2 regions of the Aerococcus loyolae genome follow, and region 2 is predicted to be linked to the other one. Evidence: predicted binding sites of a transcription regulator. Region 2 holds the regulator's gene; the other holds the start of a gene.
What was found. Region 2 encodes HrcA, which represses chaperone genes, less so after heat shock. Its sites were predicted from a motif close to TTAGCACTCNNNNNNNNNGAGTGCTAA; they were not measured.
Positions count from the first base shown of each region.

Region 1: CJ190_RS01045 (co-chaperone GroES) is a predicted target of HrcA. The motif match lies at 4,117-4,143, and genes of this name have one in related genera.

Region 1 covers NZ_CP126958.1:224,402-234,835, forward strand. The annotation lists gene tsaD (tRNA (adenosine(37)-N6)-threonylcarbamoyltransferase complex transferase subunit TsaD) at 1-39, shown strand, start outside; gene CJ190_RS01030 (DUF503 domain-containing protein) at 91-372, shown strand; gene CJ190_RS01035 (ABC-F family ATP-binding cassette domain-containing protein) at 439-2,388, opposite strand; gene CJ190_RS01040 (redox-sensing transcriptional repressor Rex) at 2,623-3,267, shown strand; gene CJ190_RS01045 (co-chaperone GroES) at 4,198-4,467, shown strand; gene groL (chaperonin GroEL) at 4,550-6,178, shown strand; gene CJ190_RS01055 (adenylosuccinate synthase) at 6,410-7,696, opposite strand; gene purB (adenylosuccinate lyase) at 8,193-9,488, shown strand; gene CJ190_RS01065 (acetamidase/formamidase family protein) at 9,625-10,434, shown strand, end outside.
Region 2 covers NZ_CP126958.1:947,938-958,371, reverse strand. The annotation lists gene lepA (translation elongation factor 4) at 1-133, opposite strand, end outside; gene dnaJ (molecular chaperone DnaJ) at 347-1,507, opposite strand; gene dnaK (molecular chaperone DnaK) at 1,579-3,396, opposite strand; gene grpE (nucleotide exchange factor GrpE) at 3,418-4,080, opposite strand; gene hrcA (heat-inducible transcriptional repressor HrcA) at 4,085-5,155, opposite strand; gene ribF (riboflavin biosynthesis protein RibF) at 5,464-6,420, opposite strand; gene truB (tRNA pseudouridine(55) synthase TruB) at 6,448-7,359, opposite strand; gene recQ (DNA helicase RecQ) at 7,374-9,164, opposite strand; gene CJ190_RS04340 (aldehyde dehydrogenase family protein) at 9,368-10,434, opposite strand, start outside.

The sequences.
Region 1 (10,434 bases), 720 kb from region 2:
GATGCTAATCCTGGTTTAGACTTAGGTGATGAAAATTAGTTGCCTTTAAGTCTCCTTCAATTGATTTTTTAGGAAAGCTTATGAGGAAAGATGGTCTTAATTGGTTTAGAAGTCACTTTTATTATTGATCAGGCCTATACGCTAAAGGATAAGCGCCGGATCGTCAAAAGTATGGTGGAGCGGGCCCAACAACGTGAAAAGATGACTGCTGCTGAAATTACTGACTTAGACTTAGTCAACCAAGCGGTGGTTGCTTTTGGCCTAGTCTCTAATTCATACAGCAAGAGCCGGCAGCGCTTGCTGAACTATCTCGATAAAATTGAAGCCTGGTATCCCATTGAGGTCATTCATACCGAATGGCTTGAAGCCTAAAAAAGAAAAGGTATGCTTACAGGAGGACTTGATCTTGAGTCCTGGTGTAGGCGTACCTTTTTATCTTTATTGGTCAAAGTCTTCTAAGCGACTTTGGACGGTTTCCCATTCCTTAAAGAGGGCTTCTTGTTGGGCTTGTTTGTCTTTAAGAGATTGGTCGAGTTGATTTAATTCATAGTAATTTTGTAAAATGTCAGGATCAGTCATTTTTTCCTGGATCTCTGCTATTTCTTCATCTAAGTCTTCAATACTTGCTTCGATTTTTTCGCTTTGCCGTTGGAGTTTTCTTTCTTCTTTTTGGCGTTCCTTACGATTTTGATAGGCTTTAGCTGACTGGCTGGGGGCTTGTTTTTCTTCAGTAAGACTGGACTGATTTTCTTTGTTTTCTTCAGCTAACCGCGCTTCCTGCTCGGCCTTTTTATTGAGGTAGTAATCGTAATCGCCCAGGTAGAGAGTGGAACCCTCCGGACTGATTTCAAGCACTTGGGTGGCAATCCGATTAATAAAGTAGCGGTCATGACTGACGAAGAGTAGGGTCCCATCGTAGGCAATCAGGGCATTCTCTAAAATTTCCTTAGAATCGATATCCAAGTGGTTGGTTGGTTCGTCCAGTACCAAGAAATTATCATGGTTAAAGGAAAGTTTGGCTAGGGCAAGTCGGGCCTTCTCGCCCCCACTCAGCATAGCGACAGATTTTTCCACGTCTTGTCCGGAGAAGAGGAAGGAACCCAGGATGGTACGGATGTTTTCCTCGTTAATGGTCGGATGGTCATCCCAGAGTTCGTGGAGGACATCCTTATTGCTGTGGAGTTTGGCTAATTCTTGGTCATAGTAGCCAATAGTCACATTAGCCCCATAGTGGATTTCCCCCTTGATGGCGGGAATTTCTTGGATAATGGTTTTTAAGAGAGTGGATTTGCCTACGCCGTTGGGCCCTACCACTGCGATAGCTTGTTGCTTTCTAATATCTATCTCAATCGGATAGGAGAGTAAGTGATCATCATAACCGATGCCTAAGTGGTCGGCAGTAAGGACCACATTGCCGCTAGCCTTGTCAGTCAAAAATTGAATGTGGGGACTTTTTTCGTCCTGCTTAGGCTTTTCGATTTTGGGCATTTTTTCGAGTTGTTTACGACGACTTTGGGCCATTTTCGTTGTCGAAGCTCGGACGAGGTTACGAGCCACATAGTCTTCTAACTTGGCAATTTTCTTTTGTTGTTTATCATAGGCCTTTTGCCAGCTTTCTAGGCGGACGGCCTTTTCTTTGAGGTAGAAGGAATAATTGCCTTTATAATATTCCATACTATGCCCGGTCATTTCATAGGTTTCATTAGTGACATGGTCTAAGAAATAACGGTCGTGGCTAACGATCAACAGGGCGCCAGGATAAGAAGGCAGGTAATCTTCTAGCCAGGTCAGGGTTTCGATGTCTAAGTGGTTGGTCGGTTCGTCGAGTATGAGAATATCGCGCTTTTCGAGGAGGACCTTGGCCAGGGCTAACCGGGTCCGTTGACCACCAGATAACTGATTAATGGGTTTGTCGTAATCTGACTCGGGGAATTGAAAGCCGTGGAGGACCATGCGAATTTCAGAATCATAACCGTAGGCATTGCTTTGGTTGACTTCTTCTTGTAATTGATCATAGCGTTTGAGGGCCTCTTGATAGGATGCTTCATCCTGGGCATCGGCCAAGTCTTGGGCGGCTTGTTCAGCATTATGGATGAGGGCGATGGATTCTTTAAAAACCGACCGCATTTCTTCATAAATCGTCCGTTGACTGTTTTCAATGGCGGCATGTTGGTCCATGTAGGCAATGGTCTTGCCCTTAGCCCGAGTCACTTGTCCTTGGTCAGGTTCTTCAATGCCGGCTAAGATTTTGAGTAGGGTGGATTTGCCGGTACCGTTTCGGCCGACTAGGGCGGTGCGACTATTATCTTGGATGGTCATTTGAACATCTTGGAAAAGAATATCGGAGCCAAAACGTCGCATGAGTTTTGATCCTTGTAATACAATCATTGGATCCTTTCCTCCTAAATCGTTTATTATTGTCTTCACTAGTGTATCATATTTTATCGGCAGATATTTTTTGACTTTGTGAACTTTCCCTTAGAAAGGGGCGGGATTATTCACAAAGTTTTAAAAATAATGAAAATTAGCCAAAAAGATTTATGTGATTTTTCACAAAGTTCTTTCCATTTTATGATTTAGGTGATAAAATGTATTTGATATCTTGTGAAAAGGAGTGGAAACATGAAGGAAATTCCACGTGCAACGGCTAGGCGGTTACCGCTTTATTACCGTTACTTGCATAATTTTAAGAATATGGGTAAGACACGGATTTCTTCCAGTGAACTCAGTGAGGCGATCAAAGTGGACAGCGCCACTATTCGCCGGGATTTCTCACATTTTGGTGCCCTAGGGAAGCGTGGTTATGGCTATGATGTTGAAGCTCTCTTAGACTTCTTTAGTCGCCAACTCTACCAAGACCGCCTCACCACGGTTGCTTTAATCGGAGTCGGTAATTTAGGGAACGCCTTATTAAATTATAACTTTAAACGGACCAATAATATCCGGATTGGGGCGGCCTTTGATATTAATCCTGAGATTGTAGGAACCGTCCATAGTGGGGTACCGGTTTACCCCATGAGTGAATTAAAGGAACGGATTCAAGAAATGGAAATTCTGATTGCCATTATGACCGTTCCGGAAAAGGTTGCCCAAGATACTGTGAGTGAATTAGGAGAAGCCGGTATTCAAGGCATCTTGAACTTTACTCCGGTGGTTTTAGATGTCCCTGAAGATATTCATGTTCAAAACGTGGATTTAGCCAATGAGCTGCAAACATTGATTTACTATATTGGTAACCGAAATGGCAACAATAAAAAGAAAAATTAGTAGAACTAGCAGAAGTTAGCAGGAGCCTGACAGAATGATCAGGCCTAACTTATGTTAGTCGCTTAGTAAAGCCCTCTTAATGGAGGGCTTTTTTTATGTCATTAATTTTTATAGAAGATCTTGTTTTTTTATATGAATGCTAATGATATGCATTCGTTCTGCTTTTAAATTTTGGTCGTTAAAGTATAAAGGGTCAAAAACGGCTAAGGCCGTTTTGTACTTTATTCGTAAGTCGCGGAGGCTCCAACGGCTAAAGCAGCACCGGCTCGAGCCAAGGTCTCTCGCCTAGCGAGCTTCAAAGTGAGAATGCGACAAAAGTCGTTAAGCTCTGAATCACTGGAGCAAAGGATGGAAGAGCCTTGTTAGAGGCTCGGCCAGCCTTTGTGAAGTGGAGTCAGAGCTGACTTTTGGAGCAGGTTTTGGCTAGTATGGCTAACGCCTACTAGCCATAATTCACATCGAGTCGGGTTCGTTCTAGCAGCTTTCGTGTCACTTCACAAGTTCCCACTGCAGTCTTGCAGACTGCTTTGGCGACTTGCTCCAGTGAACGAAAGCTAAGTGCTAGCCCTCACACCCTGATGCTTGCTTATTCATGGCTAACGACCCAATTCAAGCGCCACTACTGCTCAGAGCTATTTATCAAATAAAAAGATATTAAGACAATACTTATCATTAGTAAAAAATTAAAGAGTCAACATTTTAATCTTGTCCAGCCTTCGTTATTTGCAAGTAAAAATGATTTATAAATAATATTTTATACTTTTAAAGTGATAAAAAGAAAAAAGGTCAAAAAAAGTCAACGAATTACTTGATTTATATCTGGAAATGTTTTACTATAAATATTGTAAGTTAGCAGTCGGAGATGATGAGTGCTAACAAATCATTAAAAGTGTTATTAATTAGTATGTGAAATTTGGAGGGATATTTTAAATGTTAAAGCCGTTAAATGAACGTGTGATTATTCAAGTCCAAGAAGAGGAAGAAAAAACTGCTTCTGGCATCGTTTTACCATCTGCTGCTAAAGAAAAACCTCAAGTAGGTCAAGTGGTAGCCGTTGCTGATGCTACTGATGACTACACCCCTCAAGTTAAAGTGGGCGACCAAGTGATTTTTGAAAAATATGCAGTAAGCGAAATCCGCTATGAAGGGGAAGATTACCTCATTATTAAAGAAAAAGATCTAACTGCTGTAGTTGAATAATCATTGATTGAACTTCGACAATCAACATAAAAAATAATTGAATTCTCGATCATGCTTAGATTTAGAATAGGAGATAGATAGAATGGCCAAAGATATTAAATATTCAAGTGATGCAAGACAATCTTTAGTAGAAGGTATTGATAAATTAGCCAATACCGTGAAAGTGACCTTAGGGCCTAAGGGACGTAATGTTGTCCTAGAACGTAGCTATGGTTCTCCATTAATCACCAATGACGGGGTGACTATTGCTAAAGACGTTGAATTAGAAGATCACTTTGAAAATATGGGAGCTAAATTAGTTTCTGAAGTGGCTTCTAAGACCAATGATGTTGCTGGTGACGGGACAACTACCGCTACCATCTTAACTCAAGCCCTCGTCCATGAAGGTTTCAAAAACGTGACAGCAGGGGCAAATCCTGTGGGCATTCGTCGTGGAATGGATCAAGCTATCCGTAAGGCAGTAGAAGCTTTGAAAGAGATTTCTGTTCCAGTGAATGCTAAAGAATCCATTGCCAACGTTGCGGCAATTTCTTCTGGCGACCAAGAAGTCGGTCAATTAATTGCTGACGCTATGGAAAAAGTAGGCCAAGATGGTGTCATTACCATTGAAGAATCACAATCCATGGACACTGCCTTAGACGTTGTTGAAGGGATGCAATTTGACCGTGGTTACCTCTCCCAATACTTTGTAACCGACAATGATAAGATGGAAGCTGTTCTCGATGATCCTTACATCCTCCTCACTGATAAGAAGATTTCTAATATCCAAGATATCCTTCCATTATTAGAACAAATCGTACAACAAGGTAAATCCTTATTATTAGTGGCCGACGATGTTGAAGGTGAAGCACTTCCTACTTTAGTCTTGAACAAGATTCGTGGGACATTCAATGTCGTTGCTGTGAAGGCTCCTGGCTTTGGTGACCGTCGTAAAGAACAATTAGAAGACTTAGCTGTTCTTACCGGTGGGACAGTCATTACTGAAGACTTAGGTCTTGAATTGAAAGACACCAGCATTGATCAATTAGGTCAAGCTGCCCGTGTAACCATTACTAAAGACGATACCACCATTGTTGAAGGTAAGGGTAACAAGGAACAATTGGAACAACGTGTGGCTCATATCAGAAAACAAATTGAAGAAACTACTTCTGACTATGACCGTGAAAAATTACAAGAACGTCTTGCTAAATTAGCTGGCGGGGTTGCCGTTGTTCGTGTAGGTGCAGCCACAGAATCTGAACAAAAAGAACGTAAATTACGTATCGAAGATGCTTTAAACGCAACTCGTGCTGCGGTTGAAGAAGGTATCGTAGCTGGTGGTGGTACTGCATTCATGAATATCCAAGACAAGGTGAAAGAAGTTGTTGACTCCTTAGAAGGTGACGAACAAACTGGTGCAGACATCGTGGTTCGTGCCCTTGAAACCCCACTACGTCAAATCGCTGAAAATGCTGGTCTAGAAGGATCTGTTATTGTAGAACACATTCACGATAAAGACCAAGGTGTTGGTTACAACGCTGCTAGCGGTGAATGGGTAGACATGATTTCTGATGGTGTGGTTGACCCAACCAAGGTTTCACGTTCTGCTTTACAAAATGCAGGTTCAGTAGCTGGTTTGATTTTAACTACTGAAGCAGTTGTTGCTGACCATCCAGAAGAAAATGCAGGCAATGATGCAGCTGCAGGAGCAGGCGCACCAGGCATGTATTAATCCAAAAACTGAATAGGATAAAGATTGAAAAGCGGCTGGGACAAAGGTTCCTAGCCGTTTTTAATATCAACTATCTAAACAAAATGTGCTCCAGTCACAGGACGAACGTCCGATTCAGAAAATTCCAACGCACAGCTTTGACGCGCTTGTCACACTCTATTTTATTAAAAAAGTAAGCTCAGATTAAGGAGATTTTCCTCAGTCAGAGCTTACTTTTTCTCTTTATTGTTTTTACCAAATATTATCTAAGATTAAGGTTTGGGTCCGGTCAGGTCCCACTGACACTGTGGCAATGGGGGCCCCTACGATTTCACTGATGCGACGGACATAAGCTTTAGCGTTTTCGGGAAGTTGATCAAAGTCTTGACAGCTAGTTATGTCTTCTTCCCAGCCAGGTAAACTTTCATAGATAGGTTGACATTGAGCCAGGTAGCGCAAGTTAGCGGGGTAGGACTTGGATACTTGGCCATTAGGGGTTTGGTAGCCTACACAGACTTTAATTTCATCGAGGCCAGTTAAGACGTCTAAACAGTTCAAGGAAAGTTTGGTTAAACCAGAAACGCGGCGAGCATGGGCCGTCACCACTCCGTCGAACCAACCTACCCGGCGCGGACGACCCGTAGTAGTACCATATTCATGGCCAACTTCACGGATGCGGTCCCCAATCGCATCATGTAATTCGGTTGGGAAGGGACCGTCACCTACTCGAGAGGTATAGGCCTTCATGACTCCGATAACGGTATTGATTTTGCTTGGGCCAATCCCACAACCGACCGTAGCACCACCGGCAATAGGGTTAGAGGAAGTCACGAAGGGATAGGTTCCATGATCAATATCCAGTAAGACCCCTTGGGCTCCTTCAAAAAGAATATTTTCCCCTTGATCATAGGCATCATTCATCAATAAGGAAGTATCCGTGACATATTCTTTCAGTTCTTGGCCATATGCCAGATATTCTTGGTAGATGGTGTCGTAGTCTAAGGGCTCTTCGTCATATACCTTGGTTAAGAGTTCGTTCTTGATTTGAATTTGTATAGATAACTTTTCCGCAAAAGTTTCAGGATCGATGAGGTCAGCCATCCGGATACCATTACGAGCAATCTTATCCATATAGGCAGGACCAATCCCCTTTTGGGTGGTACCGATCTTGTTGTCGCCTTTACGTTCTTCATCCAAGCGGTCGATCAGTTGATGGTAGGGCAAGATCACTTGGGCCCGTTCAGAGATGCGGAGATTTTCACAAGAGATCCCTGCTTGGCGCAAATAGGCCAATTCTTCAAGTAAAGATTTAGGGTTAACAACCACGCCATTTCCGATCACACTCAGCTTATCTTCTGAAAAAATTCCTGAGGGAACGAGGTGGAGCTTAAAAGTTTGCTGGTTGAATTGGATCGTGTGGCCAGCATTATCTCCGCCTTGGTAACGGGCAATAATATCGGCTTGGCTACTGAGGTAATCGGTGATTTTTCCTTTTCCTTCGTCGCCCCATTGAGTACCTACAACAACAACTGATGGCATATGCGTTCTCCTTTATCTATTCGATCTTAATAATGTCTTCATCATGTTAGCTTGTGGCATAACACCCAAAATATTATACCGCAATTTTTTTTGAAGAAAACCTTTTTTTAGGTCATGACCTTTTTAATAATAAAAAAAGTCCTTGCCTGCCCTAAAAAAATAGCATACATTTATAAAGTACAGAGTGCGACGGATGCACCAAAGATCGATAACACTGGAGCTAAAGAGCAAAAATTCTTGAAAAGAATTTCTTGCACTTTAGTGAAGTGGAGATCGATCTGCATCCGGAGCACGTTTTTACAGAGTGTGACAAGCGCACTAAAGAGCAAGACCATTGGAAGAAAAAGGCGTAAAAATTCTCAGAGAGAATTTGTCGCCATTTTCTGAAATGGACGCTTGCTCTGCGCTTGGAGCAGATTTGAATAGAGTGCGACAAGCGCACCAGCAGGCAAGAAGCACAGGGCAGAGTGAACTGCCAGAAAAGGAGTCAAATTAGATGATTAATCGCTATACCCGTCCAGAAATGGGACAATTGTGGTCGGATGAAAACAAGTACCAATCGTGGTTGGAAGTAGAAATTTTAGCTGTTGAAGCTTGGGCCGAATTAGGAGAGATTCCCCAAGAGGATGCCCAAGCGATTCGTCAGCGGGCCAAGTTCGATGTCAACCGTATTTTAGCCATTGAAGCTGAGACCAAGCATGATGTGGTGGCTTTTACCCGCTGTGTTTCGGAGTCATTGGGCGAGGAGAAGAAGTGGGTCCATTATGGTCTGACCTCGACCGATGTGGTGGATACGGCTTACGGCTACCAATTAAAGCAAGTGAATGACCTCCTCCGCCAAGACTTAGACGATTTCTTAGCGATTCTTAAAAAACAAGCCCTCAAATATAAAAACACCCTCTGCATGGGGCGGACTCATGGGGTTCATGCGGAGCCGACTACTTTTGGTTTAAAAGTGGCTCGTTGGTATAGTGAATTTAAGCGCCATCGTGAACGTTTTGAACATGCGGCTAAGGGCGTTGAAGCAGGAAAAATTTCCGGTGCAGTAGGGACTTTTGCCAACGTGCCTACCCAAGTGGAGGCCTATGTTTGTGAGCATTTAGGGATTCGTGCCCAAGAGATTTCGACCCAAGTTCTCCCGCGTGACTTACATGCAGAATATATTTCAGTCTTAGCCTTAATTGCTACCGGAGTGGAAAATATGGCGACTGAAATCCGCCACTTACAAAAGTCCGAGGTCAGGGAAGTGGAAGAATACTTTGCTGCGGGGCAAAAGGGTTCTAGCGCCATGCCCCATAAGCGTAACCCGATCGGTAGTGAGAATGTTACTGGACTAGCCCGAGTGATTCGAGGGCATGTAGTGACTGCTATGGAAGATGTCAGTCTCTGGCATGAACGGGATATTTCCCATTCATCAGCCGAGCGGATTATTTTACCAGATACCACCATCTTAGTGGACTATATCCTTCATCGCTTCGGTAATATTCTAGCTAATCTGACGGTCTTTCCAGAAAACATGAAGCGGAATATGCAGGCTACCCATAATTTGATTTTCTCCCAACGGGTCCTATTAAAATTAATCGATGCAGGACTTTCTAGGGAGGCAGCTTATGATTTAGTCCAACCCCTCACCGCTAAATCATGGGACCAAGGCCTTGATTTTAAAGACTTAGTCGAAAATAATGCGGAAATTCGCCAGTCTCTTGACCAAGCAGCCATTGATGATGCCTTTGATCCGGCTTATCACTTGCGCCGGGTGGATGAAATTTATGCACGTTTGGGATTAGCTTAGTTGGTTATTCTTAAATGATCGCTTTCTCCTTCTCCGCTTACCCTCTAATATGCTGTTGAAAACGTTTACTATTTATAAGCAATATGAGATGATAGGACTATATCAAATCTTAAATAGACATATTGGAGGTAGGCTTATGCATATTACAAAAGATCACTATGTGTTCTCTATGGACAAAAACCATGAACCCATTGCTAAGGTAGCTAGCGGCCAACGCTTACAGGTTGATGTTTGGGATTGCTTCAAGGGCAGTGTCCAGGATGAAAAGGACTTAATTTCTGGGATTGACTTTAATGAAATTAATCCAGCCACTGGTCCGATTTATGTGGAAGGCGCTCAACCAGGCAATGTGCTGAAAGTGACTATTCACAGCATTGATTTAGATCCCCAAGGAGCTATTATGACTTCTCCAGGGCTCAACAAATATTTCTCCAAGGAAATTACTGAAGAAGAGACCGCCATCTGTAAGGTCAGCGAAGACCAAAAGACCTTTGACTATTACGGAGCAACTTTCCCTGTTCATAAGATGATTGGTGTGATCGGGACAGCACCCAAGGACGAAGCGGTGGCTACCGGATTGCCTGACTTACATGGTGGCAATATGGATAACAATCAAATTACCGAAGGCTCTGTGGTTTACCTGCCTGTGGAGGTCGAAGGGGCGCTTCTGGCTTTAGGTGACATGCATGCAGCCATGGGCGATGGTGAGATTTGGGGCAGTGGTGTTGAGATCGGTGGCTCGGTTGACTTAACTGTAGAAGTTCTCGAGTCCTTCCCTTGTCCAACGCCTTTTGTGGAAACTGACCAAGCTTATTATTCTTATGGCGTTGGCGAAGACTTTGAAACGGCAGTTGTCCAAGCTAATGACCGGATGGCAGAATTTATCATGGCTCAAACCGGCTTATCCTATAATAAAGTTGGCATGTTCATGACCTTTGCCGCTCAT
Region 2 (10,434 bases):
TTTCCCGGTCAGAAACCGTCCCAGTCTTTTGCAAAATACGGTCAGCTAAAGTTGACTTACCATGGTCAATATGGGCCACAATAGAAAAATTTCTTATGCGTTTTTGTCTTTCTTTTAATTCATTAATATCAATTGCTTTTGTCACTCGTTTGCTCACTTCCTTATCTAATCTATAAAGAGTTCACCCTTCATTATAACATATAGCAATCCAGAGATCAGATGATATCTAAAACAAAGCATTAAAAAAGTTCTGATAAAGCTAAAGTAAAAACCGTAACCTTCCTAGGCAGAAGATCACGGTTTTTAGATGGTTAGAATCAGTTAAAAAAATTCAACCTTATTTTGCTTATGAAAAGGCATCCTTAATTTTATCAAAGAAATTCTTCTCTTCTTCAGTGACATTATTTCCTGACGCCTTTGCATAGTCTCGAAGAGCGGCCTTTTGTTTGTCATTGAGATGTTTAGGTGTAATGATCTTAATATTGACCAATTGGTCCCCGTTGCGGTCACGGTTTAATACTGGGGCGCCTTTGCCACGTAAACGAATAGTATCACCACTTTGTGTACCAGCAGGAATTTTGAGGTTTACTTTACCGTGAACGGTTGGAACCTCAACTTCATCTCCCAGAGCGGCTTGGGCAAAGTTTAGAGGCAAGTCAATACTGATTTGCGACCCTTTCCGTTGGAAAATATTGCTTTTAGCTACCCGAAAGACCACATAGAGGTCACCGGCAGGGCCTTTGTTATAGCCAGCTGAACCTTGGCCGGAAAGACGAATTGATTGACCATCTTCGACACCGGCTGGAACTTTCACTTTAACCGTATGGGTCTTATCTTCTCGACCACTTCCTTGGCAATTAGTACATGGGTCTTCGATAATCTTACCTTCACCTTGACATTGGCTACAGGTAGTTTGGCTAGCCATTTGTCCAAATGGCGTATTTCTTACTTGTTGAACTACCCCTTGGCCATTACAGGTTGGACAAGTTTTCTTCGATGTTCCCGGTTTAGCGCCAGAGCCTTCACAAACCTGGCAGGCTTCTTCGCGTTTATAGGAAATCGTTTCTTCTTTACCAAAGATAGCTTCTTCAAAGCTTAAATCCATGGTGTATTGTAAGTCATCCCCACGGCGAGGTGCAGTCCTAGACCGTTGACTAGTAGACGAACCAAAGCCACCGAAGCCGCCTTGACCACCAAAGAATTGATCGAAGATATCTTCAAAGCCAGAGAAACCTTGACCTGAATAGGATTGATAGCTTCCATTGCCAAAGCCACCAAAACCGCCATTCGCACCAGCATGACCAAACTGATCGTATTGTTTCCGTTTGTTTTCATCACTTAAAACTTCATAAGCTTCCGTCACTTCTTTATATTTTTCTTCAGCACCGGGATCATGGTTTAAGTCAGGATGGTATTTTTTTGCTAGTTTACGGTAAGCACGCTTGATATCTTTCTGGCTGGCGTCTTTACTGACACCTAAAATGTCATAGTAATCTCCTTTAGCCATATTTTACCCCCTTATCCTCGATACAATAGTTTGTCCCTGCCTTAAGACAGGGACAAGACTACTATAGTCGATTATTTATCATCATTTACTTCTTCGAAGTCACCTTCAACGGTACCATCATCATTATTATCTTGATTTTCACTTTGGCCTTCTGCTTGGTTAGCTTCGTAAAGTTTCACTGTTAATTGTTGCAGGACTTCCATTAATTCGTCCTTCTTAGCCTTCATTTCATCAGTATTTCCAGCTTCTTGAGCAGCCTTTAGTTCATCTTTTAATTGGTTGGCTTTATCAATATCTGCTTGATCGGCTTTACCTTCAACATCCTTAGTAGTTTTTTCGGTTTGATGGATGATTTGTTCAACTTCATTCTTCAATTCTGCTTCTTCTTTACGCTTGTTATCTTCTTCAGCGTTAGCTTCAGCATCTTTCATCATGCGGTCAATTTCTTCATCGGTTAAACCAGAATTTGATTGAATGGTAATTGCTTGTTCTTTACCGGTGCCTTTGTCTGTCGCTGAAACATTAACGATCCCGTTTTTATCAATATCAAATTTCACTTCGATTTGAGGAACACCACGAGGAGCTGGATTAATATCGGTTAATTGGAAACGACCTAAAGTCTTGTTGTCAGCAGCCATTGGACGTTCACCTTGTAAGACATGGATATCTACAGCGGGTTGGTTATCTGCAGCTGTTGAAAAGACTTGGGATTTAGAGGTTGGGATAGTCGTGTTCCGATCAATTAATTTGGTGAAGACCCCTCCCATGGTTTCAATACCTAAGGATAATGGCGTAACATCGAGTAAGACAACGTCTTTAACGTCACCAGTAATCACACCACCTTGAATAGCAGCACCCATAGCAACCACTTCATCCGGGTTAACACCACGGTGTGGGTCTTGGCCAGTTAATTCTTTAACATGGTCAACCACTGCCGGAATACGGGTAGAACCACCAACTAAAATCACTTGGTCAATATCTGACTTGGATAAATCAGCGTCAGCTAAGGCTTGTTGAACGGGTTTAGTGGTCCGGTCAACTAAGTCATCAGTAAGTTCATTGAATTTTGCCCGAGTTAAGGTTAATTCTAAGTGTAATGGGCCACTTTCACCAGCAGAAATGAATGGTAAGCTGATTTGTGTAGAGGTAACTCCGGATAAATCCTTTTTCGCTTTTTCGGCAGCATCTTTTAGACGTTGCATAGCCATTTTATCATTGGAAAGATCGATCCCATTATCCTTCTTAAATTCTTCAACTAAGTAATCCACAATGCGTTGGTCAAAGTCATCCCCACCTAATTTATTATCACCGGCAGTAGATAAAACTTCAAAGACACCGTCACCGAGTTCTAAGACAGAAACGTCAAAGGTCCCCCCACCTAGGTCAAAGACTAGGATTTGTTCGTCTTTATCATCTTTGTCTAAACCATAAGCTAAAGCAGCTGCAGTAGGTTCGTTAACAATCCGTTCAACTTCTAAGCCGGCAATTTTACCAGCATCTTTGGTTGCTTGACGTTGGGCGTCGTTAAAGTAAGCTGGCACAGTAATAACAGCCTTACTTACACTTTCTCCTAAGTAATCTTCAGCGTAGCCTTTTAGGTATTGTAAGATCATAGCAGAAATTTCTTCTGGTGTGTAATCCTTGTCATTAACATGAACCTTGTAACCGGATTCTCCCATATGACGTTTAATAGAAGCAACTGTATTTGGATTTGTCACCATTTGACGTTTAGCGACTTCCCCTACTTGAATTTCGCCATCTTTAAAAGCTACTACAGAAGGTGAAGTACGGTTACCTTCTGGGTTAGTAATAATTACTGGTTCTCCACCTTCTAATACTGAAACGGCAGAGTTTGTAGTTCCTAAGTCAATTCCTATAATTTTACTCATTATTTATTATCTCCTTTTTTATTATTGTGCAACGACTACCATAGCTGGTCTTAAGACACGGTCCTTGATGACATAGCCTTTTTGATAAACTTCAACTATAGTATCTGATTCTTGACCGTCATTAGCAGGAACAGATGAAACGGATTGGTGGAAGTTAGGATCAAATTTTTCGCCTTTAGGATCAATCGTTTTAATTTCTTCATCATTAAAGGCACTTTGAATACTTTCCAATACCATTTCAATGCCGCGTTTCATACTGCGACTTGCTTCATCATCTGCTTCAATAGTCAAGGCCCGTTCTAAGTTATCAACTGCACCTAAGAGTTTTTCAGCTAAATGTTGGGAACGGTACTTAGCAGCATCTTGTCTTTCCTTATTATTTCTTCTTTGAATATTCTTAATTTCCGCAGATAAACGAAGAATTTGATCATTTTTTTCTTCAAGTTCTTTCTTTATACTTTGAAGTTCACTATCTTTTTCATTCTCATGGACTTCTTTATCTTCTTCTGCGGTTTTATTTTTCTCATCATCAGCCAGGTTTTCTAACTCATTATCCTTATCAGCTTTATTATTTTGATTTTGTTCCAAATCTTGAGCCTTGTCTTTATCCTGGACTGACTTTTCATCTTCGTGTATATTTTCTGGGTCAACATCCTGATTGTTCTTATCATGAACTTTGCTCATCTGTTTACCCCTCCTCTTTATCATTTTTATAATATGAATCGATATAGTGATTGAGTTGTAGTCTCACACCTTGAAATAGTTGAGCCATGCGCAGGTAAGACATATTTTCTGGGCCGAGAATAGCCACAGAAATCGTTTGTTGATCATTATTACCGCCAACAAAATTGGTAGCCATAATAGATAAATGATTGAGGCCATCAGCCTGCATGTCCTTACCTACCTTCACTTGAATCCCTTGATCACCCGGATCAATGAGTGTATCTAATAAGTTAGGATTAGCAAATAGGCGATTTAAATTCTCTACCTGTTGATAAGCATCACTTTGATAGAGATGGTTATAAAGATTTGCCTTACCTTTAACAAAGACGCGTGAAGCATCCATTTTTTTTAGTAAATCTTCTATCATACTTCCTTCATAAAGTAAGCGTCGAATTGATTCATCGAAATAGGACATATAGTTACTTTTAAGGCGTACAAGGACGCTAGGAAGACTTAAACCTATTAAATCACGGTTAATAATATTTGCCATATCCTCTAAAGCTTCCATAGATACACTGTCTGGCAAACGATAGATTTGCGTTTCCACTGTTCCTTCTTCTGTCACTAAGACAAGCATCACTTGCCGACTAGTTACCGGTACAAAGCGAAATCCTGCTAAGTGATAATGGTAAGCGTCAGGTCCTAAGGAAATCGCCACATAGTTAGTTAGCTCAGCTAAAAGTTCAGTTGAGCGATTGACAATTTCATCTAAAGCCAAGTAAGGTGATTGAAATATTTCACTCACCTTTTCATTTTCCGCTTCACTTAATCCACTATCGATAATTCCACCGTTCTTGGGAAGAATATAATTAATGTAGAAACGATAGCCGGCTTCAGTGGGCACTCTTCCGGAAGAAGAGTGCATCTTTTTAATCAAATCAAGTTTTTCAAGTTTTGCCATATCATTTCTAATAGTTGCAGAACTTGCCTCAAGGCCAGTCAGTTTTAGAATCGATTTAGAGCCAATCGGTTCTTCACTTTGACTATAGGCGTCAATAATCGCTTTTAAAACAATAATTTGTCTTTTACTTAACATCTTATCACCTCTTTTAGCACTTGACAGCTCCTTCTGCTAACATATCTATATACTAACATGGTTCAGTGCATATGTCAATAAAAGTCAAACTATTTTTCAAAGAAATTCCTAGTCATTCCAATTCCTATTTTGACCTTTAGCAAAACGATTTCGTAGATATAGTTAAGAGATAACCCTTAGCTAGTAATAACAGCTGGCAGTAATGACTTACTAGCGACTCAAAGTTTAGCTTGGATCGTTCCCTAGTCTCATACAAAAAAATGGCAAAATAAAAAAGTTGGCAAATCGACACCAACTTTTTAGAGAATTTAATTTTGATAATTTTCATATTTTTGAAGGCGACTTAAACAGTCACTTTTATCTTGATTCAACTGTTCCACCATAGCCTCTACACTAGAGAATTTCTTTTCCCCCCGTAAATATTCGTACCAAAATACCAGCATTTCTTCACCATAAATTTCTGACTCAAAATCAAACAAGTTAATTTCAATGGTTTTGTCATTATCATCGCCAAAAGTGACATTATATCCAATGGAAGCCATTCCCCAGAATAGCTGATGGTTGATCTGACATTGAACCAAATAAACACCAACTTTGGGAATTAAAGTGCTGGCCTGGGTATAGATATTAGCCGTTGGAAAGCCTAGGGTACGACCACGTTTAAAGCCATTAATAACTAAACCACGGAAGAAATAAGGGTAGCCCAGAGCCTGGTTAGCTTCTTCCAGCGATCCCTCGGTCAGTTCCTTGCGAATCTGTTTGGAAGCAATTTTATTATTATTTTCATTCAATACTGGAACTTCAATAATTTTGAAGCGATCTTCGGCATAGTCTGGCAAGTTTTTCATATTGGCTATGGCTTTAGCCCCATAGGTATAGTCAAAGCCCGCAACAACTACCTTAGCATTTAAACCAACCAGATAATTATCAACGAAAGCTTTGGGACTTTGATTAGAAAAGGCACTGGTATAATCAACTAAGTAAACCCGATCTACCCCAAATGACTCAAGTAAAAGCATCTTTTCTTGATTTTGCGTCAGGTATTTCATTTGATTAGGGTGAAGGTCTTGATTAACAATTAAAGGTGAAATATTAAATGTCATTACCGCTAATGGAAGCTTGCGTTTGAAAGCTTCCTTCCTTGCAGCTTTAATCACTGCTTGATGGCCACGATGGACACCATCAAAAAAACCCAAAGCTAAAACGATACCCTCATTATTTTTAAGATTCTGGTCTATGGGATGATGAATGGTTATTACTTGCATAAGACACCTCATTGTTAAAGTCATCAGTTATATCAGCATTTTTAACGGTTTCATTTGTTCTTCATCACTGGGATGTTGTCCATAAATAGCCATAAGTCCTTGCTGGCCATAAAAAGCTACCGGCAATTGGTCTCGATATTCTTCGGCCAAATTATTTTTATTTAAAACCGCCCCGTTGCTGACGAGTTTTTCTAATTTGCCACTAATCTCAATATGAGCTAAGTCTTGGATCAAAAAATCGATAGGAAAAATAAAATCTTTTTTTCCTTGACTAATTTGTTCTTCAATTTCAGATAAAGTAAAGCATTGTGATTGGGTAAAGGGGCTTGAGGCTATCCGACTAAGGTCGGTCATAGTCGCAGCATAGCCTAGTGCCTCTCCTAAGTCCGAAGCAAGGGTCCTCACATAGGTTCCCTTGCCACAACGAACACGGAAATTAAAACTTTGCACTTGCTGGTCTTGATCGTATCGGCAGGGCTTTAGAAGGTCAAATTCATAGACATTAACCTGCCTTTTCGGGCGGTCCACCTTCTCACCATGGCGGGCATAGTCATATAACTTTCGGCCGTTAACCTTAACAGCAGAATACATGGGTGGAACCTGAGTAATTGTACCTATCATGCTATTCATAGCTTTTTGAATAAGCTGACCATCGACAGCTTCTTTCACAGGCGTTTGGCGAACAATTTTTCCGTCCAAATCTTCTGTTTCTGTTTGAAAGCCTAGGGTAATTTCTCCTTGATAGACCTTTTGCTTATCAGTGATCCAATTAGCCATTTTTGTCGCCTTATTCACACAAATTGGCAATACGCCACTCACATTGGGATCCAAGGTACCGGTGTGGCCCACCCGTCTTGTTTTTAACAATTTACGTAAGGCATTGACACAATCGTGACTAGTCATCCCTCTTTCCTTCCATAAAGGAATTATGCCATCCATGGCTTCACCTCCTATTATTTAATACTTACAAAATCTTCGATTAACTGACAGAAGTCATCTGCATATTTATCTGCCTTTACTGGACCTACTCCGCTAACATCAAGAAATTCATGATAATTCTTAGGTTTTATTTCCACCATATCAAGGAGACTCTGGTTATTAAAAATAATATAGGCAGGAACATTTTCTTCACTAGCTAAACTATAGCGTAATTCACGAAGTGCTTCAAATAATTCTTCATCTTCTGGCGATAAATGATCAGTCAGTGATTGAGCTTCCTGACTAGTCTTCGTTTTGTTTTCTGATCGAATATAGGCAGATTCTTTAATATAAAGGGACTTATTTCCTTTAAGAATTGGGAGCGCCTTTTCTGTAAGGCTAAGTCCCTTATATTCATTAACCGCCAAGGCCCCTTCAGAAATTAATTGAGAAATAATATTCTTAATCGTTTGCTCATTCATATCTTTTAACAAAGCATAGGTTGATAATTGGTCAAAATGTTTCTCTTTAATTTTTTGGAGTTTTTTACCTTTTAAGACATCTGTGACGAGGGTCATGCCATAAGGATAGGCCATTCTAACAATACAAGAGAGGATCATTTGTCCTTCTCGGCTGACATCAACCTTTTTGACTTGCTGTAAACAATTGGAGCAATTTTGACAATGGTCAGGAGCTTCCTGGCCGAAGTAGGCTAAAATGTGTTGTCTCAAGCAGGAAGAGGTCGTTGCATAATTAATCATATCATTTAAGCGACCTTCACTAGTGGGATCATTGCTTTGACTAATTAAAAATTTTGCGGTCAAGATATCCTTGGGGCTGTAGAGAAGAATGGCTCTAGCCGGTAAGCCGTCTCTGCCTGCCCGACCTGCTTCTTGGTAGTAACTCTCTAAATTAGTGGGCAAGTTATAATGGATCACCCGCCGAACATCAGGTTTATCAATTCCCATCCCAAAAGCATTGGTTGCTACAATGATATTAGTACGCTCATAGATAAAGTCATTTTGCGAAGCCATACGGTCTGCTGAGCTCATTCCCGCATGATAAGCGCTAACCGGCAGGCCTTGGCCACTTAACCATTCACTCAAGCGATCGACAGTTTTTCGGGAAGAAGCATAAATGATAGCTGCTTCCTCTTTATCTATTAAGTCAATTAAAGCCTTCTTCTTTGATTCTGGTTCCATTACTTCAAAACTAAGATTAGGTCGGTCAAAGGAATTAATGAGGACATAGGGGTTTTCAAGAGACAATTGATGAATAATATCCTCTTGAACCCGATTGGTAGCTGTCGCTGTAAAGGCAGAAACGACCGGCCGCTCACTTAATTGATCAATAAAGTGAGCAATCTCTCGGTAAGAGGCTCTAAAGTCGTGTCCCCATTGGGAAACACAGTGGGCTTCATCAATGGCTATTTGATCTAAGGGTAAGTCATTCACTAATTGTAGAAAAGACTCGCTCTTTAACCTTTCTGGTGATACATAAATCAGCTTGACTTGTCCAGAATTAATCCTATCCAAGACAGCAAAATAATCTTCACTGGATAGACTGGAGTTGAGATAGGCACTATGAATTCCATGTTCATTAAGACTATCTACTTGGTCCTTCATTAATGAGATTAAAGGTGAGATTACTAAAGTTATACCAGGTAAAATTAAAGCAGGTAATTGATAGCAAATTGATTTGCCTCCGCCGGTGGGTAAAATTCCCAAACAATCGCGACCAGCTAGAATACTCTCAATGAGTTCCTTTTGTCCGGGGCGAAACGTTTTATAGCCAAAATATTTTTCCAAAGCATGCTCAATTAGCATAGAAACCTCCCTCTCCATCACGTCTTTTTATTATATCAAATTTTCTAGAGGCTTAGGGACATTTCACCTTTAAGATGCAAAGAAAAAAGACTAGAAATGCTAGGCCTTGTCTCTTTAAGCAAGTGAAGTAGCATTTTCTAGTCTTTATTGGTTTACTCTTTAATTAGCTTTACTAGCTCTACATAGGTCTACTGAGCCAATGATTAATACATTCCCGATCTGCCATCAGTTAAATTAATATAGATATTTTTCGCTTGGGTATAGGCATTGAGAATCATTTTATGGGTTTCTCGGCCTATCCCTGAATCTTTATAGCCGCCAAATGGTGCCCCAGCTTCAAAGCTATTGTAGGTATTAATCCAAATTCGTCCTGTTCTTACTCCGCGAGCTACCTTAAAGGCTGTATCTAAGTTTTTAGTGAAAACACCGCCTGCTAAGCCATAGTCACTATCATTAGCAATACGGATAGCATCTTCGACATCTTTAAACTTAATCACAGTAGCAACGGGCCCAAAAATTTCTTCTTGAGCCACCCGCATACTATTGTCTGCTAGAAGTAAGGTCGGTTCAAAGTAATAGCCCTTTTCAAGGTCTCCTTCTGAAGCTGAATGACCACCAGTTATAATTTCAGCTCCTTCATCTAAAGCCACTTGGATATATTCGCTCACCTTTTGATGTTGAGCTTGACTAGCTTGGGCACCAAGTTGGGTGTCTTTTTCCCAAGGCAAACCAACTTTCACCTTTTTAAATTCTTCTTTTAGGCGACCGATAAATTCATCATAGATCGATTCTTGTACTAGAATACGCGACCCCGCTGAGCATACTTCCCCTTGATTGAATAAGATACCCAAATGAGCTCCTTCTAAGGCTTGTTCCATATCCATATCTTCAAAGAAAATATTGGCTGATTTTCCACCTAATTCCAGGGTAGCTGGGATGAGATTTTCAGCTGCTGAAATCCCTACTTGGCGACCAACAGAGGTTGACCCAGTGAAGGCAATTTTATCAATATCTGGATGGTGTTGGAGGTATTCCCCACTCTTTGAACCACTCCCAGTAACAATATTTAAAACACCCTTGGGTAAGAAATCATTGATTAATTTAGCTAACTCTAAAACACTAAGAGAAGTGGAAGAGGAGGGTTTTAATACAATAGTATCTCCTGCTGCTAAGGCGGGCGCTATTTTCCAGGCCGCCATTAAAAAGGGAAAGTTCCAAGGAATAATCTGGCCGACAACACCAATCGGTTCCCGTAAAACCATGGATAAGG